3 regions of the Herbaspirillum sp. NPDC101397 genome follow, and region 2 is predicted to be linked to each of the others. Evidence: riboswitches for the same ligand, from Rfam matches in the RefSeq annotation. Region 2 holds a riboswitch; each other region holds the start of a gene.
The links. A riboswitch is a leader RNA that binds a small molecule or an ion and turns the genes downstream of it on or off. The one in region 2 is predicted to bind cobalamin.
Positions count from the first base shown of each region.

Region 1: another riboswitch for cobalamin. It lies ahead of ACIROW_RS05400 (TonB-dependent receptor family protein); the one in region 2 lies ahead of ACIROW_RS22525 (TonB-dependent receptor).
Region 3: another riboswitch for cobalamin. It lies ahead of ACIROW_RS01035 (CbtB domain-containing protein); the one in region 2 lies ahead of ACIROW_RS22525 (TonB-dependent receptor).

Region 1 is NZ_JBIWNS010000002.1:130,717-140,559, forward strand. Features, by position in the region: gene ACIROW_RS05385 (cobalamin-binding protein) at 1-109, shown strand, start outside; gene ACIROW_RS05390 (ABC transporter ATP-binding protein) at 115-885, opposite strand; gene ACIROW_RS05395 (FecCD family ABC transporter permease) at 882-1,865, opposite strand; gene ACIROW_RS05400 (TonB-dependent receptor family protein) at 1,883-3,805, opposite strand; cobalamin riboswitch at 3,868-4,129, opposite strand; gene ACIROW_RS05405 (protein phosphatase CheZ) at 4,543-5,277, shown strand; gene ACIROW_RS05410 (chemotaxis protein CheA) at 5,277-7,196, shown strand; gene ACIROW_RS05415 (chloride channel protein) at 7,283-8,608, opposite strand; gene ACIROW_RS05420 (CysB family HTH-type transcriptional regulator) at 8,652-9,593, opposite strand; gene ACIROW_RS05425 (sulfite exporter TauE/SafE family protein) at 9,723-9,843, shown strand, end outside.
Region 2 is NZ_JBIWNS010000011.1:47,598-57,440, reverse strand. Features, by position in the region: gene ACIROW_RS22540 (methyl-accepting chemotaxis protein) at 1-1,397, opposite strand, end outside; gene ACIROW_RS22535 (GGDEF domain-containing protein) at 1,781-2,989, shown strand; gene ACIROW_RS22530 (ABC transporter substrate-binding protein) at 3,000-4,223, opposite strand; cobalamin riboswitch at 4,367-4,618, shown strand; gene ACIROW_RS22525 (TonB-dependent receptor) at 4,870-7,053, shown strand; gene ACIROW_RS22520 (ABC transporter substrate-binding protein) at 7,043-8,167, shown strand; gene ACIROW_RS22515 (FecCD family ABC transporter permease) at 8,164-9,243, shown strand; gene ACIROW_RS22510 (ABC transporter ATP-binding protein) at 9,243-9,843, shown strand, end outside.
Region 3 is NZ_JBIWNS010000001.1:213,853-223,695, forward strand. Features, by position in the region: gene ACIROW_RS01020 (methyl-accepting chemotaxis protein) at 1-304, shown strand, start outside; gene ACIROW_RS01025 (hypothetical protein) at 562-717, shown strand; gene ACIROW_RS01030 (hypothetical protein) at 764-1,198, shown strand; cobalamin riboswitch at 1,330-1,643, shown strand; gene ACIROW_RS01035 (CbtB domain-containing protein) at 1,808-2,029, shown strand; gene ACIROW_RS01040 (CbtA family protein) at 2,051-2,806, shown strand; gene ACIROW_RS01045 ((2Fe-2S) ferredoxin domain-containing protein) at 2,896-3,234, shown strand; gene ACIROW_RS01050 (cobaltochelatase subunit CobN) at 3,227-7,366, shown strand; gene ACIROW_RS01055 (putative cobaltochelatase) at 7,368-9,290, shown strand; gene ACIROW_RS01060 (cobalt-precorrin-7 (C(5))-methyltransferase) at 9,313-9,843, shown strand, end outside.

The DNA of each region.
Region 1 (9,843 bases), on a different contig from region 2:
CACGGTCAACGCCGACTGGCTTAACCGTCCGGGTCCGCGCGTCCTGGATGCGACCGAAGAAGTCTGCAAGATGCTCGATACAGTGCGCGCGCGGCGTCCGCCTGGCTAAAAAACTCAGGCCGGCATCAGCCACCGTCCTCCGGCAGATTCCACTATCTCGAAACGGCAATCGTAGGCCGCCTCCAGCAGGTCCGGGCGCAGAATATCCGTGGCCCTGCCCTGCCAGACTTTCCCCTCTGCGATCAACAACACATGCGACGCAAAACGCGTCGCCAGATTGATGTCGTGCATGGTGGCGACGACGGCATGGTCAGCGTCCGCCAGTTCCTTGAGCGTGCGCATCACCAGTTGCTGCGCGGCGACGTCCTGATGCGAGGCCGGCTCGTCCAGCAGATAAAGTTGCGGCGCCTGCAGCATCAGCGTCGCCATCGCGACACGCTGGCGCTCGCCGCCCGACAAACGCATCACGTCGGCATCGGCGTAAGACGCCATGTCCAGACGTTCCAATGCATACAGCGCAGCGCGCCGGTCGGCTTCATCCGGCCAGCCCCAGCCCGGACGATACGGATGCAAACCCGCCATCACGCTGTCCAGTACGCTGCACGCAAACGCGTCGACCTGTTGCTGCACCTGCAAGCCGCGGCACGAGGCCAGCTGCTGCGGCGCGGTTCGTGCGATGTCGCCATCCGGGGAACAGACGCGGCCGGACGCCGACTGCAACAGACCCGCAACCGCATGCAGCAAGGTGCTTTTGCCGATGCCGTTTTTGCCGAGCACACACCAGAATTCACCGGCGCGCACTTGCCAGTTGAAGTTCTCCAACAAGGTGATGTCGCCGGCGCGCAAGGTCAGCGCCTCCACCTGCAGCAACAGGCCCGCCGTCATGCGCGACTCCGCGCCAGCAGCCACAGGAACAAGGGCACGCCGATCAAGGCCGTGATGACGCCGACCGGCAATTGCATCGGCGCGACAATCGTGCGCGCTGCCAGATCGGCCAGCGTCAAACCGGCTCCTCCGGCCAGCGCCGAGGCCGGCAGCAACACGCGCTGATCGTTGCCGACCAGCAGGCGCAGACCGTGCGGCACCACCAGCCCGACGAAGCCGATGGTGCCGGCCAGCGTCACTGCGGCAGCCGTCGCCAACGACGCCGCGCACAAGGTCGCCACGCGCAGTCGCACCACCGGCACCCCCAGCAACTGTGCAAAACTCTCTCCGCGCGCCAGCAGGTTCAAGCGCGGTGCATTCCATGTCGACCACAGCAAGACCGCGCCCGCGATGGCGGCGGCCACCGGCAGGAAGCGGCTGTCTTCGAGATCGCCCATGAGCCAGAACACCATGCCGCGCAATTGCGTCTCTCCCGCCAGCGTCAGCACCAGCGTGATGACGGCGCCGAAACCGGCCGCCAGCATCACACCGGTCAGCAGTAGCCGATGCCCGGCCGCCATCGGCGACAGCGGCAAGCGCCGCAGCGATTTCCCGACCAGGCCGAACAGCAGCAGCACCGCCAGGCCGGCGCCCAATGCAGCGCCGACGGCAGCGATATTCTGGCGCGGCAAACCGATGGACGCAGCCAATAGCATCGCCAGCAAGGCACCCGCCGCAGATCCGCCGGAGACGCCAAGCACATAGGGTTCAGCCAAGGGATTGCGTAGCAATACCTGCATCAGCGCGCCCGCCATCGCCAGCAAGGCGCCGACGGTGAACGCCGTCAACGCGCGCGGCACGCGCAATTGCAGCAGCATGGCGATATCGGCAGGATCACCGCTTGGGCGCAGACAGCCGGTGCTGCCGCACAGACCCGCCAGCACGAGCGCCAGCCCGGCCAATACGGCCAGGCAGGAAAGCACCAAGATCGCTCTGCGCATGAAGTCCTTGAGGTGATTTAAAAGTCGTAACGGGCGGTGAATTTTACTGCACGGCCGCTTTCCGGATAGATGCCCGAGGCGCAGCCGAAGGCTTGCGAGAAATAACGCCGGTCGCCCAGGTTGCTGCCGGTCAGCGCCAGCTCCCACGTACTCACGCGCATCGCGTAGCGCGCATCGACCGTGGTGTACGACGGCATGCGCGCATTGCAGGTATTGCTGAAGTCACTGCCGTAGCGCTGCGCATCGGCCCACAGCACACCGAGGTTGACGGTCTGGTTGCCGGACTGCCAGTTGAGCCGCGCCGAGGCAGTATTCTTTGGCACCAGCACCATTTCCTTGCCGGCATTCGGACCGTCCGTGAAGGCGGCTGCAATGTGTTGGAAATTCGCCTTGAGGCTGAAGTCGGCGTTCAGGCGCGCGGCGGCTTCCAATTCGACGCCCTGCCGCTTGGTCGGATCGAGATTGACGTTGGCACCAAATGCGCCGACGGTGGGATCGTAAAACAACTCATCCTTGATGCGATGTCGAAACCACCTGAGCGTGGCATTGTTGTCGGCGCCGCCCCAGGTGGCGCCGAACTCCAGGTCATGCGAAGTCTGCGGCTTGAGGATTTGTCCGGCCGCCAGCACGATGCCGCGGTTTTCGTCCGCGGTCGGCAACCGGTAACTTTGACCGGCTTTACCGAACAGGCGCAGCGACGGCAGCACCGCGTGGCTCGCCTGCACCTCCCAGGCGTTGACGCCTTGCGCCTTGTCGTAGGCGTTGGCGGTGCTGCGCTTGTCCATGACCTCATGGCGCAAACCCAGCGCGATACGGGTGTTGCCGGCGATCTGCACTTCGTCGCGCACGTAGGCCGCGCGCGCAGTCTGCGCCGCGTCCCCGCTGCCGTCGACGTTGCCGATCCCCCATTCGGAGAAATCGACGCCGGCCACCAGTTCGTTCTTCAACACGCCACCTTCGGCGATGTGGCGCAAGCGCGGCGAGAACTGGGTGGTGCGGCTATGCACTTCACTGACCGCGCCTCCGCCATAGCTGGAACGCGAAATCTTTTCGCGATGCGACAACTCGGCCGCGGCTTCCAGCGCGCCGAACTTGCGCTCGAAGAAAGCGGTGATGCGGTCGCTGTCGTAGGAGCCGTAATCTTTCGGCGTGGTGGCCTGACGCGGATTGGTGAGGAATTGCGCCATGCTCAGCGAGCCGGCCAGGCCGTAGTCGGCGCGTGCGAGATCAACCCGCAAGCCGAAGCGACCTTGATTGGAAAACCATTGCGCCGTGCCGCTGAAATTCTCCTGGTTGGAAGCATTGTTGTCGCGGTAGTTGTCGGCATGCTGTTTGCTGTACGCGGCATTCAGGGCGAAGCCGTCCCAGCCCTTGGCGACGCTGGCGCGGCCGCTGCGCAAACCGTTGCTGCCGATTTCGCCGACCACGCTGCCGCGGATTGCATCCGCAGCCGGGCGTTTGGTGACGATCTGGATCGTGCCACCGGTGGCGCCGTCGCCATACAGTACACTGCCGCCGCCGCGTACGATCTCGATGCGCTCGACCGAGTCGATCGGCACCGACGACAGCAAGGCGGTCGACAACTCGTTTTCCGACAGTCGGACGCCGTCGATCAGGATCACCATGTTCTGATCGCCATTGCTGCCGAAGCCGCGCATGTCTAGCGCGAAGTCGCCCGGCCCCGCCAGGCTTTGACGGCCATACACGCCACCCAGTTTGCGGATCGCCTCGTTGACGTTGTCGATACCGGCGTTGCGGATGTCTTCGGCGCCGATCATGGTCGCGCCCACGGGCGGAAACGCAGGATCGTTCGGAAAGCGCGACGCCGTAACGACGACCGGCGTGAGGCCGGGGTCGTCGGCGGCCTGCGCCAGCGATTGTGCAAGTGAAAACACAGCGCAGGCGATCGCGCCGCGGCGGGATGGGACGGTGAATTTCATGATGTCGTTTTGCAATGATCTCCGGGCCTGCCTCCCCGCAAGCCGGATTGAAATGGAACGCCTGGGCGTTCCCCTGTCGTGGCCGGTATCCGGGCTGCAAGCCTGGCCCGCCGCGCCTTCCCATGCCTTGCCGCGCGAAAGATGCGGGAGGGTCACAGTGGCGAAGTCGGCAGGTTGCCGTTCCGACAAGGAACGGCGCTTGCTTACCGTTGCGGGGGCAGCGCACGTTGGCGGAGATCCTGGTATCCCAGGCGACCGCGCCGTGCTTCCCGTTTAACTGCCGGCACGAACATGCCGGCGAGCACCAAAACGGCGCAATTGTATGCGCCAACGCCACAGGCGGCAATCATCCGTGACAAACGAAGCGGGCTTGCATTATGATTGCCCGAAGATCAACAAGATCGTCATAACGCCATTTAAATGGGGAATTTTCATCGCTTTTTAGCCGATGGAGCCGCTTGACAGGGACTTATAATCCATTCAACAAATAGCGGAAGTCCGTCCCTACCGGGACACTCTCCGGGGGATCGGGCAAAAACAGGGGCAAGCTCTCTACAGATTTTTTATTTGTTGCCGATATGCAATGGATATCCGGCGGCCGCTGCCGCGCACTTACAGCAACAGGAGCTTCATATCACCGAACCATCTCGTCGAACCATGTAATTCAGTTGTGACAGATTACCTGCCTCGCGGCGGAAGCAAATAACGCATCAAATTTGTATGGAGATACCAAGATCATGAGTGACGACGTTGATTTAGAAGCACTATTCGACGAGATTTCGGCGCAAACCCTGCCGGCTTCAGTCCCGGCAGCCGCGCCGGCAGCTTCGGCCCCCTCGGCCGCAACAGAAGATCCGCTCGAAGACCAGACCGACAAGCCCATGTACGAACGCCTGGGCGGCATCGTTCGCTTGTTGCACGACTCCATGCGCGAACTCGGCTACGACCGCTCGCTGTCAGACGTCGCATCGCAGATCGGCGATGCCCAGGGTCGCCTGGAGCATGTCGCCACGCTGACCGAACAAGCCGCCAACAAGGTGCTCAATTCGATTGACGCCGGCATGCCTGCGCAGGACGCACTCGCCAGCAAAGCCAAGGACATCGATGACCGCTGGGCGCGCCTGTTTGCCGGCCAGATGACCATCGACGAATTCAAGAACCTGGCCAACGATTCCAAGAAATTCTCTTCCGCCGTGATCGAAGCCACCGAGGTCGAAAAAGCCCGCATGCTCGAAATCATGATGGCGCAGGACTTCCAGGACATCACCGGGCAGTTGATCAAGAAGATCGTCGGCATCACCGCCGTGGCGGAACGCGAACTTGCGCAACTGCTGCGCGACAACGCACCGCCGGAAGTCAAGGCGGCGATCCAGGCCGACAAGCCGGTTGAGTTGTTGAACGGACCTTCTGCTCCCGGCTCGGCCATGGCGCAGAATGATGTGGATGACTTACTCGCTAACCTGGGGTTCTAATGGATGACGAAATGCTCAAGGATTTTGTCGTTGAGGCCTTGGACCTCGCGACTAGCGTTGAAGAGCATCTGCTGACTCTTGAACGGCATCCTGACGATCTGGAAATTCTGAACGCGGTTTTCCGCGCCTTCCACACCATCAAGGGCGGTGCGGGCTTCGTCAATTTGCCGGCCATGGTATCGGCCTGTCACCTGACGGAAAACCTGTTCGACGCCCTGCGCACCGGCAAGGCGCCGGTCACGCCGCTGGCGATCGAAGCGGCGCTGCAGGCCAGCGGCTTTGTCGCCGACCAGCTCAACGAGCTGGCCAACGGCGCCGATCCGGCCAGCCTGGCGTCGATGCCGCAGGACCTTGAAGACATTCTGACGCAAGCCATTGAAGGCAATGCGGCGGCGCCTGCTGTTGCTGCGCCTGCTGCTGCTGCTGCACCTGCTGCCAGTGCTGCAGCGCCTGTCAGTGCGGCCGCTCCGGCTGCCGGCTCGACGCCTTCCGCCAACGGCGGCGCCAGCGTTCTCGGCGCTGACGGCTCGCTTGACTGGAACGCCTTGTACCAGGCTGTGTCCGGCGGTACCGGAGAAGTTGCGCCAGTTGCTGCTGCAGCCGTCGAAGCAGCGCCTGCGGAAGCAGAAAGCAGCTCCGGCCATCCGAAGTCGCTGCCTTCGGCGACGCCGACGCCAAAGCCGGCCGCTGCCCCCGTACAAGCGCGCCGCGCCACCGACAATCAACCCGGCAACGCCAAGGAAGAAAGCATCCGTATCGATGCCGGCAAGCTCGACGCGCTGCTCGAAGTCGCCGGCGAATCGGTGCAAGCCGCCAACCAGGCCGCCGTGCTGCTGGAAAAACTGCAACAGTTCAAGTTCGAAGGCACCGCCGCATCGCTGATGTCGACGCTGGCCGAAACCCTGGGCCGCGCATCGCGCTACTCCAGCGAACTGCAACGCGCCACGCTGTCGACGCGCATGCAGCCGGTCGGCCGCCTGTTCCAGAAATTCCCGCGCCTGGTGCGCGAACTGGCCAAGGATCTGGGCAAGGACGTCGACCTGGCGATCTCCGGTGCGGAAACCGAAGTCGACCGCGTGGTCGTGGACAGCCTCTACGATCCCCTGGTCCACATGCTGCGCAACTCGCTCGACCACGGTATCGAAACCGATCGCGGCGCTGCCGGCAAGCCCAACAAGGCGACCATTTCGCTCAAGGCATGGCAGGAAGCCAGCAGCGTCATGATTGAAATCTTCGACGACGGCAAGGGCATGGATCCTGATTTCCTGCGCAAGAAGGCGATCGGCAAGGGCCTCATCGGCGAGCATGAAGCGCAAAGTCACGACGAAGCGCTGCAACTGGTGTTCCTGCCGGGCTTCTCGACCAAGGAAGTGGCGTCCAGCGTGTCCGGCCGCGGCGTCGGCATGGACGTGGTGAAAACGGCCGTGGAAAAACACCGCGGCACCATCCGCATCGATTCGACACTGGGCGTCGGCACGCGCTTCTCGATCCGCCTCCCGATCGAATTGTCGATCATCCCGACCATGCTGGTGCGTACCGCCGGTGCTGCATTGGCCTTGCCCATGGCAGTGGTGGAACGCGTGGTGGAATTGCCGGCCGAGTTCGATGAAGTCGGTGGCGCGCCGGTGTTGCGCGATCAGGGTCGTCCGTTGCCGGTGCATTCGCTGGCCGGCGTACTTGGCTATGAACCGGGCAATGAACGTGTCGGTATCGTCATGGCGGTGCCGCATCCGTACATCCTCAGCGTCGGCGCCGTGGAAGGCACGGCCGACCTGGTGATCAAACCGTTGACCGCGATCCAGACCAACGGCATTACCGGCACTGCACGCTCTGCTGAGGGTGAACTGGTGCTGGTGGTCGGCCTCTCGTTCCTGCTGGAAGGCTGCCGCTCCGCTGCCAAGGCTGTGGCGCAAGTTTAAGCAAACTCTTCAAGTCCCATCGAAAAAAGCTGAGCCCGTTCGCGGGGTCAGCTTTTTTATGACCTGAGCAAATCCTTCTCAGGGCATCATTTGACGGTGGCGTGCGCGTAGCGCTCCGACAACGCCTCATACAGCGGCGGCGCAAAGAAGCGCGAGACGCGACTGGCCAGTAAGGCTGTCGCCATCAATGAAATCACCAGCGCATGGCCGTTGATCATTTCCATGACGATCACGAAGGCGGTGATCGGCGATTGCGTCACTGCAGCCAGATAGCCCACCATCGCCAGGGCGATCAGCATCGACAGCGACGTATGCTCGAACACCATGTGCAGCAGATTGCCGAAGCCGGCGCCGATCGACAGCGACGGCGCAAAGATGCCGCCCGGAATCCCCGGCAGGTAAGACCCCACCATCGAGGCCATCTTGGCCAGCGGATACCACGCTGACAACTGCGTCTGGCCGCTCAGCAAACCCTTGGCTTCGGCATAGCCGCTGCCGAAGGTCATGCTGCCTGCACACAAACCGATGATCGCGACGATCAGACCGCACACGGCGCCAAACACCACCGGACGTTCTGCGCGCAAGGCGCGCAGCGGTGCCGGAATCCACTTGTGCGTATTGAGCAGCAGCCAGCAAAAGATGCCACCGGCCACGCCCATCAGGATGCCGCTGACGATGACCGTGACGATCAGTTCGCGCGCGCTGTCATTGCCGGCATTGATGGTGCCGAAGTAGGTATAGTTGCCGTTCAGCCCGAGCGCGACGATACCGGCGAAGATGATGGTCGTGATGACGGTGCCGCTGGCACGTTGCTCGAAGCTGCGTGACAGCTCTTCAATCGCGAACACGATGCCGGCCAGCGGCGTATTGAAAGCGGCCGACAAGCCGGCAGCGGCGCCGGCCAGGATCAGGCGTCGTTCCAGAATGGCGCTGGGACGCGGATAGAAGCGGCGCATGTTGTACATCAGCGCCGCGCCGACGTGCACCGTCGGTCCCTCGCGGCCGATAGTGAAGCCGCCCAAAATACCCAGAAAAGAGATGCCGATCTTGCCGGCCAGGATCTTCAGCGTCAGCAACGCAGGCGCACGGGAAGGACGTGGCGTTCCGCGATCATTCTCCTCCGCCAGCGAGGCAATCACCTGCGGAATCCCGCTGCCCTCGGCGCCCGGAAAGAAGCGGCGCGTCAGCCACACGCACAAGGCGCTCATGGCCGGCGTCAGGACCAGCGGCAGCCAGGCGTGATCGCGCCGCATGGCGCTGAACATTTCGAAGCCGAAATCGATCAGCCAGGCATACATCACCGCCACCAGGCCGACCAGCACCGCGCCCAGCCACAGAATCCCGTATTGCATCCACAACCGGCGCGCCCGGCGGAGAGTATGGCCATGCAGGCCGGCAAGCATAGACATCATCGCGTTTCAGTTCCCATCGTTGATCCGGCTGCCCGCAGGCAACTCAGAGCTCGTACATGTCCTTCTCGCCTTCCATGACCTGACCGATCAACTTGCGGTTGAGCGTCGGCGCCAGCAATTCGATGAAGGTGTAGACATAGCTGCGCAGGTAGGCGCCCTGCTTGAGCGCCACGCGCGAGACATTGGTGCCGAACAGGTGTCCGGCCGGCAGGGAGCGCAGACCGCGATCGCGCTCGGCGTCGAAGGCCATGCCGGCGATGATGCCCACGCCCATGCCCAGCTCGACGTAAGTCTTGATGACGTCGGCGTCGATGGCTTCAAGCACGATGTCCGGCTTGAGGTCGCGCAGCGAGAACGCGTGATCGATCTTGCTGCGGCCGCTGAAGGCGGCGTCGTAGGTGATCAGCGGATAGCCGGCGATTTCTTCCAACGACAGGTTTTTGGATTTCAGCAAAGGATGGTCGGGCGGCACCACCACCACGTGCTCCCATTGATAACATGGCAAAGAGACAAGTCCCTCTCCCGATGCCAGCGCTTCGGTGGCGATGGCGATGTCGGCCTGGTCGTTGCGCACCATCTCGGTAATTTGTTTGGGATTGCCTTGCAGCAATGACAACCTGACCTTGGGGTACTTTTGCGTGAAGGCCTGCACCACTTTCGGCAGCGAATAGCGGGCCTGGGTGTGGGTGGTGGCGATGGTGAAACTGCCGCTGTCGTGGGCGGCGAATTCCTTGCCGATGCGCTTGAGGCCATCCACTTCCTGCATGATCAGTTCAACCGAGCGCAACACCGCGCGGCCCGGTTCTGTGAGGCCGCGGATGCGCTTGCCGTGACGGGTGAAGATGTCGACGCCGAGTTCTTCTTCCAGCTCGATGATCGCTTTCGAGACACCGGGTTGCGAGGTGAACAACGCTTTGGCGGCTTCGGTCAGATTGTAGTTTTGCCTAACCGCTTCCCTGACGAAGCGGAATTGATGCAGATTCATGGCTTGTCCTTCGATATGCTCAGCAAATGAATTTGTATATGCCGATTGTGCATATAAGCAAATAAATAGTATGTAGTTTGGTTTGAAGGCTAAGTTTATTACGATTCGAGCTGTTATAGACGAGGTGTTATGACTGTTTCTTATGTAGTCAGTGGTTTTGCTGTCGGTGTGCTGGTCGGATTGACCGGTGTCGGCGGCGGCTCGCTGATGACGCCCTTACTGACGCTGCTGTTCGGCATCCACCCCAGCG
Region 2 (9,843 bases):
ACGTCGGTGACGTGCTTCACGCTGGCGACGATCTGCTCCATGGTTTCGCCGGCCTGGCCGACCAGCTTGGCGCCGGTGTCGACCTTCTCAACCGAGTCATCGATGAGCGACTTGATTTCCTTGGCGGCGGCCGAGCTGCGTTGCGCCAGGCTGCGCACTTCGGTGGCGACCACGGCGAAGCCGCGGCCTTGTTCACCGGCACGTGCGGCTTCCACTGCGGCGTTCAGCGCCAGGATATTGGTCTGGAACGCGATGCCGTCAATCACGCCGATGATGTCGACGATCTTGCGCGAGGATGTATTGATGGAATCCATGGTGTGCACCACCTGGCCCACGATCGCGCCGCCCTGCATGGCGATTGCGGAAGCATTGCGCGCCAATTGGTTGGCTTGCTTGGCGTTGTCGTCGTTCTGCTTGACGGTGGAGGTCAGTTGCTCCATCGCCGAGGCGGTTTCTTCCAGCGAAGCGGCCTGGTCTTCGGTGCGTGCTGCGAGGTCGCGATTGCCTTCGGCGATCTGGGCGCTGATCTCGGTGACGTCGCTGGCGGCGTCGCGGACTTCGGCGACGGTGCGGCGCAGGTTGCTGCTCATTTCCGACAACGCGGCCATGATGCTGTCGCGTCCCTTGCCGAGATCCTTGTCCTGCTCGATGGCGTGGTAGAGCTCACCGCGGTCGACTGCGAAGGCCAGTTCCTTGACTTGCGCCGGTTCGGCGCCAAGTGCGCGGCGGATGTGACGGGTGATCAATGTCGCCAGCACGACGCCGGTGGCCATGGCAATCGCCAGCAGGACCAGCATCAGCGCCTGGAAGCCGTGCGCCAGGTTGCGTGCACGGGCCGATTCAGCCTGGGTCATCTGTTCTTGCAGGTCGATGAACTTGTTGATCGACGCCAGCCATTCGACGAAAGCCGGCTTGCCTTGCTGCAGCATGATCTGGCGGGCGCCCTCGGTATCACCCGAGGTGCGGGCGACGATTATGCGTTGCACCAGCGGCATGGCGCGCGCTTCGATGGCCTTGATGGCGGCGAGGTCGGCGCGTTCTTCGGCGCGGATGTTCTTGCCTTTTTCACCGGAGAAGATAGCGTCCAGCGGTTGCGCCGATTGCTGGTAGTCGTTGTCCAGTTTGCTGATCAGGCCGGTGACGTCCTTGACTTCGGCGTCGCCCACCAGGGTCAGGTCGCGCAATGCGATGGCGCGATCGTGCACGCTGCCGCGGAAGTTGATCGCGTAACGCTGCTTGACGTTGTTGTCGTCGCTGATGGTGCTCAGGCTGCCTTCGATGGCATTGACCTTCATGATGCTGAGCACGGTGAGCGCCACCATCATGGCCAACACGATGGCGAAGCTGATTCCGAGGCGGGCTGCGACGCTGATGGCAGGCCGTGGCGATTGGTTCATGGTGATGCTCCCTGAGGTTGTACGCCGTCCGGAGTCGGCGCTTTTTATCTTGTTTTGGCGGTTGTTCGCATCTTGCGGTGCACAACAACCGCTAGCTGACGCAATCTTAGGGAATATCAATGAATAGTAAAAATTGATAGTTTTCATCAATTCAATAGTTTTTATACACAACCCTTTCCAGTGCTGGATTAGCGCCGGATTTCCAGGTGGAAATGAGGTTGAACTGGCAGAAATGGTCAGAAATCTTTTTACAAAAATACAAGAAAGAGCAATGAATGCCTGCGCGCGCTGCTCTGCCGACACTTTATGCAAAGAAATCATCGACCGCCGCCGGCCGGGCCTTGCGCATTACAATACGTTCCTGTTTGATTTCATTGCGCGCCATGCTGACCGTTGTCTCGATTCTCACCACGACCGCCCTGTTCAGCGTGGCGATGCTGCTGGTGCTGGGATCCCTGCTGCGTTCACCGGTGGCGGGTGTGCGCGAATGGTTTTTCGCCAACCTGGCAATGGTGGTGTCGCTTCCGTTGCTGGCCTTGCGCAATACAATTCCCGATGCCATTTCCATCGTCGTTGCCAACGTCATCGTGTCGCTGGCGGGCGCCTTCTATTACGCCGGCTGCGCGCGTTTTCTCGGCCGCCCGACGCGGTGGAAGCAGATGCTGGCCGGCGTGGCGCTGGTCGGCGTCGCCATGGTCGTGTGGCGCTACGTCGACGCCAACCTGCCGCTGCGCGTTGCCGCCTCCACCAGCTTCAACGCCATCATCTGTACTGCCGTCGGCGTGATCCTGCTGCGCCATCGCCCGCGCGATCGCAGTCCATATAATTTCTGGTTCGCGGCGCTGATGGCCTTCCTGTTCGCGGCGACGCAATTGGTGCGCGGCCTGTACTTCCTGACGCTGGCGCCGGACGAATCGCTGGCCATGCTCAACAGTGTCTGGAACATCAGCTTGCTGACCGTCGGCGCGGTAGTCATGCCGACGCTGACGATGATCGCGGTGATGATCGTGCATGACGCCATGCTGGCCAAGGTCGAACACGCGCTCAACCACGACCACCTGACCGGTGCGCTCACGCGCAAACGCTTCGAAACCATCGCGCGCGATTTGCTGGCGGAAGGGCAGCCGATACAGCCGACAGCGCCGCCGGTGCTGCTGCTGATCGATCTGGATCATTTCAAGCGCATCAACGACACCCATGGCCACGCCGGCGGCGACGACGTATTGCGCGCCTTCGTGCAGATGGCGCGCGGCGTCATGCGGCCGGGTGATGCGCTGGGGCGACTGGGCGGAGAAGAGTTCGGCTTGCTGTTGCCGGCCACAAGCGCAGCCGATGCCGCTGCCATGGCGGAGTCGCTGCGCGCACAGGCGGAAGCCCAGATCGTGTCGGGCCAGTTCGGCGCCTGCCGCTACAGTATCAGCATCGGGGTCGCCTTTGCGCGACGCGACGACAGTCCCGACCGCCTCAACGCGCGCGCCGACCGCGCTCTGTACGTCGCCAAGAATGGCGGCCGAAACCGGGTGGCGATGGAAGAAACACAGCCGGAAACAAAACTGCCGGCAAACGCCGGCAGGAATGTGGTGCGGGCCTGACGCTGCCTGATCAATCGGCGGCGCGCAGCTTCTTCACTTCCGCGTCCGATGGTTGCAGGCTGGCGCCGTCGACGTACACGAAGCTGCTCATGATGCCCTTGCCGTCCTTGACGCCGGTGCGGCCGACGAAAGCACCCAGCGTCGACTGGTGATCCTGCGCGCGGTAGGTGATGGTCGCCACCGGCGTCTCCACCTTCAGACCTGAAAACGCTGCCGCCAGTTTGTCCGAATCGGCGCTGCCGGCTTTCTTCAGCCCGGCCGCAATCGACATCAGCGCGCTGTAACCGACCAGCGAACCGTTGCGTGGATAGTCGTTGTATTTCTTGCGATAGGCGTCGACGAATTTCTTGTGCTCGGGCGTATTGATGGCGTACCACGGGTAGCCGGTCACGAGCCAGTTGCTGGGCGCTTCCGCGCGCAGCGGGTCGAGGTATTCCGGCTCGCCCGACAGCAGCGACACCACTTCGCGTCCTTCAAACAGACCGCGTGTATTGCCTTCGCGCACGAACTTGCCGAGGTCGGTCGCGAACAGCACGTTGAAGATCGCATCCGGCTTGGCGTCCGCCAGGGCTTGCGTGACCGCGCCGGCGTCGATCTTGCCCAGCGGCGCCGCCTGCTCGGCGACGAATTCGATGTCCGGCTGCGTCGCCTTCATCAGCGTCTTGAAGCTGGCGACGGCGGATTGGCCGTATTCATAATTCGGATAGACGATGGCCCAGCGCTTCTTCTTGAGCTTGGCGGCATCCTTGACCAGCGACGCCACCAGCATGTAGGTCGAAGGACGCAAACGATAGGTGTACTTGTTGCCGTTGTGCCAGACGATCTTGTCGGTCAGCGGTTCGGCCGCGAGGAAGAATATCTTGCGCTGCTTGGCGTAGTCGGTCAGCGCCAGACCGGTGTTGGACAGGAAGCCGCCGAACAGAAGCGACACCTGTTCGCGCTTGACCAGCTCTTCGGCCACACGCACCGAGTCGCCCGGATTGCCGTTGTCGTCGCGCGAAATCACTTCCAGCTTCTTGCCGAGCACGCCGCCTGCGGCGTTGATTTCTTCCAGCGCCATTTCCCAGCCCTGGCGGTACGGCTCGAGGAAAGCCGGCTGTGCCTTGTAGCTGTTGATCTCGCCGATCTTGATGGTGGCCTGGGCGGCGGCGTTGCCGGAAAAACCTGCGGTGGCCAGCACCGCCGCAACGGCGGTGAACTGCAGTATGTTCGTAAAGCGGAGTCGCGAATTCATGGTGTCCTTCCCGGTAAAGACGACAAGTATAGCGAGCGTCGGGAATTTGCACCTGTACGCGTCCTTGTTGCAGGAAGGAAAATATTCAGCATGTCAGCAACGGCGGACCCGGACGGCCGCATTGCAGGAAGCCATCTGCGCACGTATCATGGCGGAGTTTTGGTGCTCGCGGTCAGATTCCTTGACCGCAGTTAAACGGGAAACACGCGCTGTGTATTAGTTTGTTGCAGCGGCAAACGTGTGCTGTCCCCGCAACGGTAAAACAGGCGTCGCGCATTGATGTAGCGCGACAGGTTTCCTCCATAGTCCACTGTGCCGCTTCAGATTTCAGGCATGGGAAGGCGAGGCGATCGGCCCTGTTAGCCCGGATACCGGCCAGAACGGATGGAAGCGAGCGGCCGGGGTATGTCGTGAACTGCGAAGCACTGCGCACTGCATACCGAATCCGTCATCCGCTCGACCGCCTCCGTTTGCGAGAGCTGTCGTCGCTTGCCGCATTCGTGCGTCCGCCGTCTTCGCACTTCACTCACTCACCGTTTTGCCCGTTTCCTTTGATCACAGCGCGCGGGGATGCGCGCCGTACAAAAACAGACCGCCACCATACACCACGCGCCACGGATATGGCGGTCATCAAAGGGAAGCTCACATGAAACACTCTGCATCGCTGCGCACGGGCAAACCGCGCCTGTCTCATTTGCCGTATGCGCTGGCCGGCGCGTTCGGTACCTTTGCCGCCCTCCACGCCGGCGCCGCCTTCGCACAAGCGACCGAGGCCTCGCTACCCGAGATCACGGTATCGACCCAGGACGGCGGCAGCCTGAAGGCGCCCTCGACCGCCGGCGGCCGTCTCAACCTGACGCCGCTGGAAACCCCGGCCAGCGTCGCCGTCATCATGGGCGACACCATCCGCGACCGTGGCTACCAGACCCTGCTCGACGCCGAAACGCGCTCGCCCGGCGTGACCTCGGTGCCGTTTTCCGGCAACGGCAACAACTCGCTGTCGGCGCGCGGCTTCTACGGCCCCAATTCGATTTCGCAACTGTACGACGGCTTGCAGTTGTACAACGCCGGCGGCGTCGTGACCTTCCCGGTCGATCCGTGGAATGTGGAACGCGTGGAGTTCCTCAACGGCCCCGCTTCGGTGCTGTACGGCACGGGCTTCGTCGGCGGCGCGGTCAACGTCGTGCCCAAGCGGCCCGATCTGAATCTGAAACAGCAGTCCAATGAGGTGCAGTTTTCGGCCGGCTCCTTCGGCACCTATCGCAAGGCCTTCGACAGCACCGGCCCGCTCAGCGACACGCTGGCCTATCGCCTCGACGTCAGCCACGTCAATTCGGACGGTTGGATGGACCGCGGCCGCAGCGACAGCCTGACCGTGTCCGGTTCGCTGCTGTGGAAAGCCACGCGCGACCTGACTCTGACGCTGGCCAACGACTACGCCGATATCCATCCGGGCAGCTACGAAGGCACGCCCATCGTCAACGGCGCCATCGTACCCGGCACGCGCTTCAAGAATTACAACGTCGATGACGCCCAGGTGCGCTTCACCGAAAACCGCACCTATCTGCGCGCGCGTTACGAGCTCAACGACAAGGTCGTGCTCAACAACGACGTCTACCTGATCAAGCACGACCGCCGCTACAAGGAAACCTATACCTACACGTACAACCCGGCCACCGGCAACGTCGCGCGCTCCAACTACCGCGACATCGTCGGCGCACAGACCCAATACGGCGATCACGGCTACGCCACCATCGACAGCGAGCTGTTCGGCAACAAGAACCAGCTGGTGGTCGGCTTTGACCTCAACCGCTCACTCTACGACCGCAACGACAACACCAACGCCGCGGGCAACTTCGCCGGCAGCACCACCGTCAATGCGCTCAACTTCAATCCGGGCACGTTCGCACAGGGCAACTCGCCGGCCATCCGCGCCTTGTATCGCGTTACCGTCGACCAGGCCGGATTGTTCCTGCAAGACCGCTATCAGCTGAACAAGCAATGGGCCATCACCGGCGGGCTGCGCGGCGACAACTACCAGACCAAGCGCGATGACTTCATCACGCGCCTGACCGCCAACGGCAACCAGAATGCGGTGTCATGGAATACCGGCGTGGTCTTCACACCGGTGACCGACACCTCGCTGTACGCACAATACGCGGTGGCATCCGATCCGGTCACCTCGCTGGCCAGCATCAGCGCATCGCAGATGCAGTACGGCGTGTCCAAGGGCAAGCAGGCCGAAGTCGGCGTCAAGCAAGCCTTGTGGAACGGCCGCGTGGAATGGACGCTGGCGGCTTATCGCATCATCAAGAACAACCTGCTGGCGCCGAACATCAACAACACCGCCCTCTCCGACACCGTCGGCCAGCAATCGTCGCGCGGCCTGGAAGGCTCGCTGACCTTCAAGCTCAACGACGACTGGCGCGTCGAGGCCAATGCCTCGGTGCTGCAGGCGCGCTTCGATAACTTCGTCGCCACGGTCGGCGGCAAGGCGACCTCGCTGGCCGGTTACCGTCCGCAGTTCGTGCCGAAACGCACCGGCAACCTGTTCGTGCTGTGGAACGCCACGCCGCAAGTGGAAGCCCGCACCGGCGCCCATTACGTCAGCGATCGCTACTCGGACAACACCGACCAGTCGCGCCTGCCGGCGTACACCGTGCTCGACGCCGGCGTGGCGTGGAAGGCGACTCCGAAGCTGAAGTTCGATTTGCGCATCGACAACCTCACCGACAAGGTCTACGCCGCATCGACCTACGCCGGCACGGCGACGCAATGGATCCTGGGCGCACCGCGCACCTACACGGTCACCGGCAACTATGCGTTTTGACCGGATCATTCCGCTGCAGCAACAGCAGCAGCCCCAACGACGACGGCTGTTGCTGCTGTCGCTGGGGCTGCCGTTGCTGGTGCGGGCGCCCTCGGTCCATGCCGCAGACACCCTTCACAGCCTGACGTTCAAGGACGACGTCGGTCGTGAACTCACCCTGAAGACGCCGCTGAAACGCGTGGTCGTCTTCAACCGCTACACCACCGAATTCGTGCGCGCCGTGGCCGGCATGCAGCCGGTGGTGGGCGTCGACATCGACTCCGCGCGCAGCCATAGCTACTGGCCGACGGTGACGCCGGCCATGCTGGCAGGACAGGGGCAGTCGAGTCCCAATTACGAAGCCATCGTCGCGATGCAGCCGGATGCGGTTTTCTTCCCGCGCAACAGCGACTGGCAAAAGGCGGTCACCGTGCTCGGCCGCTTCGGCATCCCGGTGGTAGTGGTCACTGCCTGGGACGTGCTCAAGCATGAAGAAAACGTCACGCTGTTCGGCCGACTGTTCGAGCAACCGCAACGCGCCACCAAACTCAACGCTTTCTATCGCCGCTACCGCGACCTGCTGGCGCAGCGCTTGCAGAACCTGCCGATGGCGCAGCGCAAGCGCGTCTACATTGAAGAAGTCGGCGCCTACAAGACCCTGTTGAAGGGCTCCGGCTGGCACGACATGGTCGAGGTCGGCGGCGGCGTCAATGTGTTCCGCGACGTCAGCGTCCTCAGCCAGCCGTCGGCGCGCGGCAGTGTGCAGGGCTTCAGCGTCGATCCGGAAGAAGTCGTCGCGCGCATGCCCGACGTCATCGTCAAACTTGAACCAGGCCAGTACGAACCGCATAGCCGTGCGTTCTCGCTGCAAGTACTGGAAGCGGTCGCCGCGCGCCCCGGCTTCGATCGCATTCCGGCGGTGCGCAATCTCCCTGTGCAGGTGTATCACATCAGCTATTACCTGGCAGGCGGTTGTTCCAAGATCATCGGTGCATTACAGATCGCCAAATGGCTGTATCCGGATCGCTTCAAAGACATTGATCCCGACCAGGTCATGCGCACCTGGCTGGAGGATTTTCAACAGGTGCCGGCGCCGGGTGGTTACACCGCATCGCTGGCGGAGCTGCGCAAATGAACAAGACTCTTCTCATGCAAGCGTTGCAGCGTCATCAGCGTCGCAATGCGCTGGCGATGGTCGCCGGCGTCGCTCTGCTGATCGCCGCGATGGCGCTGGCCGGATCGCTGGGCGCGCAAAAATTCGGCATGGCGACCAGCCTCCGCGCTCTGTTCGCGCCGCTACTGCCGGCGGCGTGGCTGAGCGACATTCCGGCGTGGCAAATCTCGCTGCTGCAACAGCTGCGGCTGCCGCGCGTCGTCATGGCGGTGGTGGCCGGCGCCGGCCTGGCGCTGGCAGGCGTGGCCATGCAAGGCATCACGCGCAATCCACTGGTGAGTCCCTACACGGTCGGTATTTCGCCGGCGGCGGCGTTCGGGGCATCGCTGGCGATCTTGTCAGGTGCGACGGGCATCGCGGGCGCCTGGAGCGGCCTGTATATGACCGTCGCGGCCGCCTTCGCCAGCGCGGTATTGTGCGCGACGTTGGTGTTGGCCTTCTCGGCGCTGCGCGGCGTCAGCGCCACCATGCTGGTGCTGGGCGGCGTCGGCCTGACCTATTTGTTCAGCGCGTTGACCGCCAGCGTGCAGTTCGTCGCCACCGAACAGCAACTCGCGGCCATCGTGCAATGGACCTTCGGCTCGCTCAACGGCAGCACCTGGAATGAAGTCGCGGTGGCCGGCGGCGTCTTGCTGCTTGGTGCGCCACTGCTGCAATGGCATGCCTGGGCGCTCAATGCGTTCGCCGCCGGCGGCGACGACATTGCCGCCTCGCTGGGCTTTGCGGTCGGCCGCGTGCGCACCGTGGTGACCGTGGTGGCGGTAATGATCACCGCTGCGGTGGTCAGCTTCACCGGCGTGATCGGTTTCGTCGGGCTGGTGGCGCCGCATATCGCGCGCCTGCTGATCGGCGGCGACCATCGCTGGTTGTTACCCTTCTCGGCCATCGTCGGCGCGTTGCTGGTGCTGTTGTCGGACATGGCCGGACGCCTGTTGTTCGCGCCGGTGATCATCCCGGTCGGCATCGTCGTCGCCTACGTCGGCGTGCCGCTGTTCCTGCATCTGTTGCTGTCGAGCCGGCACAAGGCGGGCCTGTGATGCTCGACATCTCCGGATTGCATTACCGTCATGGCAAGCGCCTGATCCTCGACAACATCGACCTGCAAGTCGGCGCGGGAGAAATCGTCTGCCTGGTCGGCCCCAACGGCGCCGGCAAAAGCACGCTGCTCAAATGCATCAACCGCATCATGCCGTCGCAGCACGCCGGCATGACGCTGGCCGGCGACAATCTGCAGGACATGTCGCGCCGCAACCTGGCGCGCGCCATTGCGTATGTGCCGCAGCATACCGGTCCGGCCATGTCGCTGCGCGTGGCCGACATGATTGCGCTGGGCCGCGCGCCGCACCGCACCTGGAACAGCGGCGATCGTGATCGCCGCATCGTGCTCGACGCCATCGAGCGCCTCAAACTGCAGACGCTGGCGCTGCGCCCCTGCGACGAACTCAGCGGCGGCGAACGGCAACGCGTGCTGCTGGCGCGTGCGCTGGTGCAGCAGGGGCGTTTGCTGTTGCTGGATGAGCCGACCAGCGATCTCGACTTGCATCATCAGCTGGAAGCCATGACCGCCGCGCGCGAAATCGCCGACGCGCAAGGCAGCGGCGTGCTGATCGCCATCCACGACCTGGCGCTGGCGGCGC
Region 3 (9,843 bases), on a different contig from region 2:
GGTCGGCATCATGGATGAGATCGCCGCCGCCAGCGACGCCCAGCATCGCGGCATCGCCGATCTCAATCAGTCGATTGCCGGCATCGATGCCGTCACGCGCACCAACGCGACGCTGGTGGCGGAAGCCGCCATCGCCACCGCCGACATGCAGGAGCAGGCGCGCAAGCTCTGGGATGCGGTCAGTGCGTTCCGGGTCGGTTCCGACGCTGAAGCCGGCGAGTTGCAGTTGCTGGCGACTGCTCCGGAAATCGCTCCGCAATTGACACCACGCCGTCCCTCCCTGCTTGGGGTGGCGCCGGCGTAAGAGTTGCGGAAGCCCGAAAAAGTGTTTGTCCTATACGCAGCGCCCGCGCCAGCGGGTAGCCTGTCGCTGTGACGTGAATGGTCGGCGTTGCCTTCGACCCGCGTCGCTTTTAGCTCGACCTTGAGCTTAAATTGCAGCAGAAAGGACATTCCATGCACAAGCCACAAGACATCCCGCCGGTAGAAGTGCCGCCGCTGGATCCGAGCCCGCCGCAGGATCCGATTCCTCACCAGAATCCAATGTGAGGAGGCGTGCGCATGCATACACCGCAAGAACCGCAGGAAACGCCGCCGACCGCGCCGCCACCTAAAGACATCCCGCCGGACGAATACAACCCGGTGGAAGATCCGCCTCTCAATCCGCCCGAGCCCGGCATCCCCGAGCCGCCCGAGACGCCGATCAGAATGGCGTAGAGCCGTGCACGAACAATCAAGCATCACACATGAGGAGTACAGCATCATGGCAACCAGCACATTGGATCCAGACGTCTTGCCGACTTCCGATCGGCAATTAAGCAAAGGCCACGACAACCACGCGCTTGGGCCGGGCGACAGCTCGGACAGCGGCAGCGACATGATGAACATCGCCACCGAAGCCGACAGCGATTCGCACGGCACCGGCGAGCGTGCCTCGGTCGAACGCGGCTCGCGGGACCGCGCTCCGGAAGTGCCGGAGTCGGTCGAGCAAGTCGCCAGTGACGAGGAAAGCGGCGAAGACATCGTCGCCGCCGACGAACGTGAGCTCGAAAAACAGACCGATAGCGTCAAGGAGTCGAAAAAGATCAAGCGTGATCACGATCTCGACGATGCCTTGGAAGACACGTTTCCCGCCAGCGACCCCATCAACCTGACCCCGGAGCCTCCCAAAAAGGTCGCGAGAGGGCCCAATCAGTAACAGAATCACGCAGTAATCCAGGCTTCTGCTGAAGCCCAAAGCGGGCCGGTTATCCATTTGGATAACCGGCCCGCAAGCGTTTATGCAAGCCGATTCCAGGTTGCCAGAATGGCGCGCGACACCTATACTGCCGGGGTAGCATTGCCTTGGGTATCCTGCGAATAGTCATTCGCTGGATTTAATCGGGAAGTCGGTGCGTTTGTCGGTCAATTGCAGTGAACGTCGGTGAATTGCTATTTATCATCGTTTGCAATGCCATGTGATCCGTCAGGCAAAACCCACGCTGCCCCCGCAACGGTAAGCGAATCAGCGAATCTGCATCCAGCCACTGTGCACCGGTGTTACCAACACGGCATGGGAAGGCGCAGATTCCGGTTCCGGCGAGATCATGCTCGCTGTGAACCATTCTCAAGCCCGGAGACCGGCCCTCGGTATAACGACTTGTTTTGCATCGCGGAGGGCGATCGACGGACTGCTTCCGGAATGCTGTTTCTTTGCACCCCGCGTTGTTTCCTGATTTTCCTTCGTGACGGTTCCGCTGCGCTGCTTCGCTTTAGCGCCGCAAGCGGTTGGTTTCAATCCGGCTCAGGCCCATCCGAAGGAAAACACATGGCAATCATCACCGGCGCATCCGCCCACGATACCGATACACTCGACTCCGAGTCCAATTCTGCTTCCGGCGCGCGACTCTGGCGCGATCGCATCCTGCCTGGCCTGACCGCATTCGTGCTCGGCGCCGCACTGATCTACGCTGCCGGATTTGCCTCCGCCGTGGAACTGCACAACGCCGCGCATGACGGTCGTCATTCGGCCGGCTTTCCTTGCCATTAAGACGCCAGGCGGACTACCCCGATGATCAATTTCGCAGTATTGCGACGGATTGCCCCCGTCGTCCTGTTGGCCGGCGCGTTGGCCGGCCTGTTGCTGACGGCCGTGCAGCAGGCGCAAGTCTCCCGCATTATCCTGCAGGCGGAAGTCTACGAAGAAGCCGCAGCCGCCAAGGCGCATGAGCAGTCGCACGCCGCCGCGGTACCAGCTTCTGCTGCAGCTTCCACCGGCGCGCCTGCCGCGTCGGAAGCTCACGAGCATGAACATGAACACGCCGATGAATGGGAACCTGCCAACGGCTTCGAGCGTACCGCTTACACCGTGCTGGCCAACGTCAGCATGGCGATCGGCTTCGGCCTGTTGCTCGCCGCCGCGATCCTGGTCAGCGGCAAGAAAGTGACCTGGCGCTCCGGATTGCTGTGGGGCGTGGCCGGTTACCTGGTGTTCTTCGTCGCACCGTCGCTGGGCTTGCCGCCGGAAGTGCCGGGCACCGTGGCGGCGCCGCTGCATGCGCGCCAGTTGTGGTGGATCATGACGGCCGGATTGACTGCCGCCGGCCTGGGTCTCGGCGTCTATGCGCGCCATTGGACGTTGAAGTTGCTGGGACTGGTCTTGGTGGTTGTGCCACACCTGATCGGCGCACCGCATCCGGCAGTGCCGGGCGGCGCCGCGCCGGAAGAGCTGGCGCAGGCGTTCATCCACGCCACCGCATTGGCCAATGGCATATTCTGGCTGACGTTGGGCGGACTGATCGGTTACTTCTATAAAAAATTCGTCTGAAAATTCGCCTGAAACTCAGGTTGTCATTTTGGATGCCGATCCGGTCACTGCAGCCGGATCGGCATTTTGGTTATTAAGAAACTGAACGCATGAGAACCCACCACCGCCACGTCCTGATGTGCACCGGCCCGCGCTGCACCGAAAACGGCGTGCTGGCCGAAGCCATGTTCGCCGTGCTCGGCGAGCAGATCGACGCGCGCCCCGAGCTGCGCGTCAAGCGCACGCGCACCCACTGCATGGTGGCCTGCAAGGCGCAGGCGCCGGTCGTTGTGGTATATCCCGAAGGCGTCTGGTATCGCTGCGAGGATGCCGCCGCGATCGAACGCGTGGTGATCGAGCATCTGGAAGGCGGGCGCGAAGTCACCGACCTGATCTTCCATCGCCTCGGCAGCGGCGACGTCAATCCCGAGGAACCAGAAAATGTCTGACCAGGCAACACAATCCGTCGCTGCAACGTCTGCACGCATTGCCGTATTGACCCATGCGTCCACCGACCTGGCGATCGTGCATCACGCGTTGACGCAATTGCCGGCCGATTTTCCGCCAACCATCGGCATCAACCTGCAAGGCGTAGAAAACGAAACACGCATGAGCGAGTTGTTGCAGAACGAACTGGCCGACGCTGACATCATCGTGCTGCGCATCCTCGGCCGTCTCGGCAGTGTTGCCGGATTTGCCGAACTGCTGCGTCATGCGCAACGTCAGGGACGCCATCTGATTGCGCTCAGCGGCGCCGGTGAGCCCGACGCCGAACTGGCGGCAGTGTCGACTGTCCCGACAGATGTGCTGCGCGAGGCTCTGGCGTATTTCCACGGCGGCGGCAGCGTGAACCTGGCGCAATTTCTACGCTTCGTGTCGGACCGTTTGCTGCTGACCGGATTCGCTTACGAGTCCGCCGTGGCCTTGCCTGATCACGGGATCTATCATCCGGATCTCGAACAGGATGCGGGCATTGCCGACTGGCTTCAGCTCAGACTTAAATCGCGCATTGATGTCGCAGGCCGCCGCAAACCGGCAGTCGGCATCATCTTTTATCGCGCCCACTGGATGAGCGGCAACACGCGCTTCGTCGATGCGCTGGTGACATCGCTGGAGCAACGCGGCATGGACGTGTTGCCGATTTTTACGGCCTCGCTGCGCACTTCGGCAGCGGACTCCGATCTGCCGGCGGCGCTCAGTTATTTCGCGGGAGAGAAGGGCGCACATGTCGACGTCCTGATCAACACCACGTCCTTCGCGATGGGCGAAATCACGCCGGGCGGTCCGACGCCTGCGGGCTGGTCGGTGTCGGTGCTGGAAAAACTCAACGTGCCCGTGCTGCAGGCCATGACCAGCGGCATGACGCAGGAGCAGTGGGAAATCTCGACGCGCGGCATGAACCCGCTCGACGCCGCCATGAACGTGGTGCTGCCCGAGTTCGACGGCCGCATCATCAGCGTGCCGCTGTCGTTCAAGGCGCAGGCGGCGGGCTTGTCCGGCGACGTGGTGGAGTTTCATCCCGTGGCCGACCGCGTTGAACGCATCGCCGGCCTGGCGGCGCGCTTCGCGCGTTTGCGCGCGCTCGACAATGCCGACAAGCGCATCGCCTTCATCTTCACCAACTCCAACAGCAAGGCTTCACAGATCGGCAATGCCGTCGGCCTCGACGCGCCGGCCTCGCTGATGCGCATCCTCGAATCGATGCGCGATGCCGGCTATGCCATCGGCGACTTGCCCGAGAGCGGCAGCGCGCTGATCCATACGCTGGTCGATCGCTGCTCCTACGACAACACCTATCTGACCAGCGAGCAGTTGCAGCACGCCGTCGGCCGCGTGTCGGCAGAGCGCTACGCCGAATGGTTCGCCGAGCTGCCGCACGTCTTGCAGCAAAAGATAGAAGCGCAATGGGGCGCCGCGCCCGGTGTCGCCTACGTCCATGACAATCATCTGGCATTCGCCGGCGTCGAGCTGGGCAACGCCTTCGTCGCCTTGCAGCCGCCGCGTGGTTACGGCATGGATCCGGATGCGATCTACCATCAACCCGACCTGCCGCCGACACATCACTATTACGGCCTGTACCGCTGGCTTAGCGACGAGTGGGGCGCGGACGCCATCGTCCACGTGGGCAAGCATGGCACGCTGGAATGGCTGCCCGGAAAGGGTGTCGGCTTGTCGGAGAATTGCTTCCCCGATGCGTTGCTGGGCGACATGCCGCTGTTCTATCCGTTCATCATCAACGATCCGGGCGAGGGTTCGCAGGCCAAGCGGCGCGGCCACGCGGTCGTGGTCGATCACCTGACGCCGCCGATGACTACCGCCGACAGTTACGGCGCGCTGGCGCAGCTGACGCAACTGGTGGATGAGTACTATCAAGTGGAAGTGCTGGACCCGTCCAAGCTACCGCTGCTGCAGCAGCAGATCTGGGAACTGGTCAAACAGACCAATCTTGACAGCGACCTGCAGATGAAGCTGCTCCATCATGATCACGACCATGACGATGAACATGGACATCACCATCATCACGGCCATGTGCATGGACACGATCACGGTCATGACCACCACGATCACGACCATCCGCACGACCACAGCCATGAGGGCGAATTGCCTGAAGCGCTCAGCGCCATGGGCGGCTCCGACGTCGCCCACCTGATCGAAGACCTCGACGGCTATCTGTGTGAACTCGGTGCCGCGCAGATCCGCGACGGCCTGCACATCCTCGGCCGCGCACCGGATGTGACGCAGATGCCGGACATGCTGGTGTCGTTGACGCGCCTGCCGAACCAGGACATCCCCGGTCTGCAGGAAGAAATGGCGCGCCTGTTCGGCCTCAAGCTCGACATGCTGCTGGAGAACAAGGGCCAGCGCCTCAACGCCGACAGCGCGCTGGCGCGTATCGCCGGCCGCGCCGTGGTCACGCGCGCCGATGCGATCGAAGCCATCGATGATTTGTGCGTGCGGCTGATGCAGGCCTTGCAGGAGCGCGAGTACAGAGCCGGTGCCGTCGACGGCATCTTGCAATCCATGTTCGGCGATCTCAGCATCGACAAGCCGCGCCTGCAAACTGCTTCTTTGCGTCAACCGGGCAGCGTAATCGGCCAGATGAAGATGCAGGCGCGCGCCAGACCTCCGGCCGCAGCCCCGGCGCTTACCAAAGCACCGGCGCCGACAACTGACAAGTTCGCAGCGTTACGTCGTGTCCTCGATTTCACCTGCCGCCAGTTGCTGCCCAACCTGCATCGCGCCGGCGACGAGATCGGCAATCTGCTGCTCGGTTTGGAAGGCGGCTACGTGCCGGCCGGCCCGAGCGGTTCGCCCACGCGCGGCATGGCGCATATCCTGCCGACCGGGCGCAATTTCTATTCGGTCGATCCGCGCAGTGTGCCGTCGCAATCGGCCTGGCGCGTCGGCCAGCAGCTCGCGCGTGAAGTACTGGAACGCCACGTGCGCGAAACTGGCGCACATCCGGAAAGCGTCGCCATCAGCATCTGGGGCACCAGCGCCATGCGCACCCACGGCGACGATGTTGCGCAGATTCTGTGCCTGCTCGGCGTGCGACCGGTATGGCGTCCCGGCAACCGCCAGGTGTTCGGCATCGAGGTGGTGCCGCTGCAGGAACTGCAGCGTCCGCGCATCGACGTCACGACGCGTATCAGCGGATTCTTCCGCGACGCCTTCCCGCAACTGATCGACCTCATCGACGACGCCGTCAACGCCGTGATCGCACTCGATGAGCCGCTCGACCAGAATTTCGTGCGCAAGCATTACCTGCAGGAACTGGGCGACTGGATAGGCAAGGGCCTGGACAAGGATGAGGCGCAAGAGCGCGCCGCCTATCGCATCTTCGGCGCCAAGCCCGGCAGCTACGGCGCCGGCATCCTGCCGCTGATCCAGGAAAAGAACTGGCAGGCCGATGCTGATTTTGCCGAGGCCTATATCAACTGGGGCGGCTACGCCTATGCGCGCAAGCTCGGCGACAAGCAGGGCAGCGACCAGCGCGACGCATTCCGCACGCGCCTGTCGGGCGTGCAAGTGGCCTTGCACAACCAGGACAACCGCGAACACGACATCTTCGACAGCGACGACTACCTGCAATATCACGGCGGCATGATCGCGACGATCCGCGCCCTGACCGGACAGCAGCCGCGTCATTATTTCGGCGACAGCCACGACCCGGCGCGCGCCCAGGTGCGCGATCTGAAGCAGGAGACGCTGCGCGTGTTCCGCTCGCGCGTGGTCAATCCCAAGTGGCTCGACAGCATCCAGCGCCACGGTTACAAGGGTGGTCTGGAGCTGACTGCAACAGTCGACTATCTGTTCGGTTATGACGCCACGGCGCAAGTCATGGACGACTGGATGTACGAGCAACTGGCGCAGACTTACGCCTTCGATTCGGGCATGCAGCGCTTCCTCGAAGAGGCCAATCCCTGGGCCCAGAACGCGATTGCCGAACGCCTGCTAGAAGCGGCCAGCCGCGGCATGTGGGAAGAGCCGCAGGCGCAGACGCTGGAAGACCTGCGCCAGCTTTATCTCAAAAGCGAAACCTTGCTGGAGGCGCGCGGCGAAACCCCGCGTGGAGTCTGATATGAGCGTTCCTCTGTTTCCATTTTCGGCGATCGTCGGGCAGCCGCAACTGAAGAATGCCTTGCTGCTGTGCGCAGTCGATACCACGCTGGGCGGTGTCCTGATTCGCGGCGACAAAGGCACCGCCAAGAGCACCGCCGCGCGCGCCCTGACGGCGGTGTTGCCTCCGGTCGAACGCATCGCCGGCTGCGCCTTCAATTGCCTGCCGGGTCAGCCTGCCGAACATTGTGCTGTCTGCCGGAATGATGCCAAAGCAATCTCGGCGAACGTACCTTTCGTCACGTTGCCGCTGGGTGCGACGGAAGACCGCGTGCTCGGCACGCTCGATCTGCAACGCGCATTGAAGGGCGATCAGAACGCCTTGCAACCGGGTCTGCTGGCCGCGGCGCATCGCGGCATCTTGTACATCGATGAAGTCAATCTGCTGCCGGACCATCTGGTCGACGTGCTGCTCGATGTCGCCGCCATGGGCGTCAATTCGGTGCAACGCGAAGGCCTGTCGGTATCGCATCCGGCCCGCTTCACGCTGATCGGCACGATGAACCTGGAAGAGGGCGACCTGCGTCCGCAACTGCTCGACCGCTTCGGTCTCATGGTCGAAGTCGTCGCGCCGCGCGACAAGAAGTTGCGTGCCGACGTGGTGCGCCGCCGTCTTGCCTACGAAGCCGATCCACCTGCCTATGCTGCGCAGTGGAGTGATGAACAAGACGCTTTGCGCGTGCGTATCGCCGCTGCGCAGACTTTGCTGCCGCAAGTCGTGCTGAGCGATGCCTTGCTCGATCTGATCAGCCATCTGTGCTGCGAATTCGAAGTCGCCAGTCTGCGTGCCGATATTGTTATGCATAAGACTGCGCGTGCATTTGCCGCGCTGGACGGCCGTGCTCAAGTCACGCCGGACGACGTGCGCGCCGCCGCCGAGCTGGTGCTGCCGCATCGCCGTCGCCGCAAGCCCTTCGAGCAGCCCGGGCTGGATCAGGACAAGCTCGATGATCTGATGCAGCAGGCTATGCCACCGGAGCAACAGGAAGGTAATGGCCAGGATCAATCGGATTCTCCTTCCGATAGCAACGATCAATCGGGCGACGGCCAGCAGGTGTTCGCCGCCGCCAACGTCGGTGATGCACGTCAGTTAAAAGTCGACGCCCCTGTGAACAATGTCTCCACGCTCGCCGGCCGCCGCAGCGATACTGCCGATGCCACGCGCGGCCGCATGATCCGCGCGGTACCGGACAGCAACCCGGCCAGCCTGGCCGTCGGCGCCACCTTGCGCAGCGCCGTGTTGCGCAGCGCTGCAGAAGGCACGGAAGAGGGCACGGTGCTGCAATTGCAGACAGGCGATCTGCACGGCAAGGTCAAGGCCGGCAAGACTGCCAACCTGATCCTGTTCGTGGTGGACGCTTCCGGTTCGATGGCTGCGCAGCGCCGCATGGAAGCGGTGAAGGGCGCGGTGCTGGCCCTGCTGACGGACGTCTACCAGCGTCGCGACCAGGTGGCGGTGATCGGTTTCCGCGGCGACAAGGCGTCGCTGCTGCTGGCGCCGACACGCAGCGTCGATCTGGCGGAGCAAGGTTTGCGCGAACTGCCGACCGGTGGCCGCACGCCCTTGCCGCATGCGCTGCAACTGACTTTGCAGACACTGGAACAATCCGCCGGAGTTGCGCCGCCGCTACTGGTTTTGCTCAGTGACGGCAAAGGCAACGTCGCGCTTGAAAGCGGCGGCGATCCCTGGCGCGAGACGCTGGCGCTGGCCGAGCAACTGGCCGCGCGCGGCACTCCCGCCCTGGTACTCGACACCGAAACCGGTTACGTCCGCCTGGGCCGCGCCGCGCAATTGGCGCAGGCGCTCGGCGCCGAATGCATGACGCTGGAAGAACTGACGGCCGACAATCTGGCGCTGACGATTCGCGCCCGCATGGCGCAATAGAGAATTAATCAAGGAACAAGAAATGATCATCTGTATAGGCGCAGGCCCCGGCGATATCGGCTATCTCACTCAACGCGGCGCGGAACTGATTCGCGATGCCGACGTGGTGGCGGGCTTCGACGCCGTCGTCAACGTGGTGCAAAGCATCATCCCGCCGACGGCGCAAGTCATCCTGATGAACTACCGCGACCAGGTCGCCCAGCTCGATCTGGTTGCCGCCGCGCATCATGCCGGCAAGCGCTGCGTGGTGGTGTTCATGGGCGACATCCATTTCAGCGGCTTCCAGTATCTGGAGCGCGTCGAGCGCGCCTGCGGCCATCCGGTCGAGACCTTGCCCGGCATTTCCTCGGCGCAAATCCTGGCCTCGCGCGCCAAGGTCTGCTTCGATGAAACCACCTTCATCACCTTTCATCGCCGCGGCGACCTGACGCCATTCAAGCGCCATCTGGTGCATGTGCTCAATGACGGCCGCAATGCGATTGTGATACCGTGTCCATGGGATGCAGCGCGCTCCTTCATGCCGCGCCATATCGCGGCTTACCTTCTGGAAAAC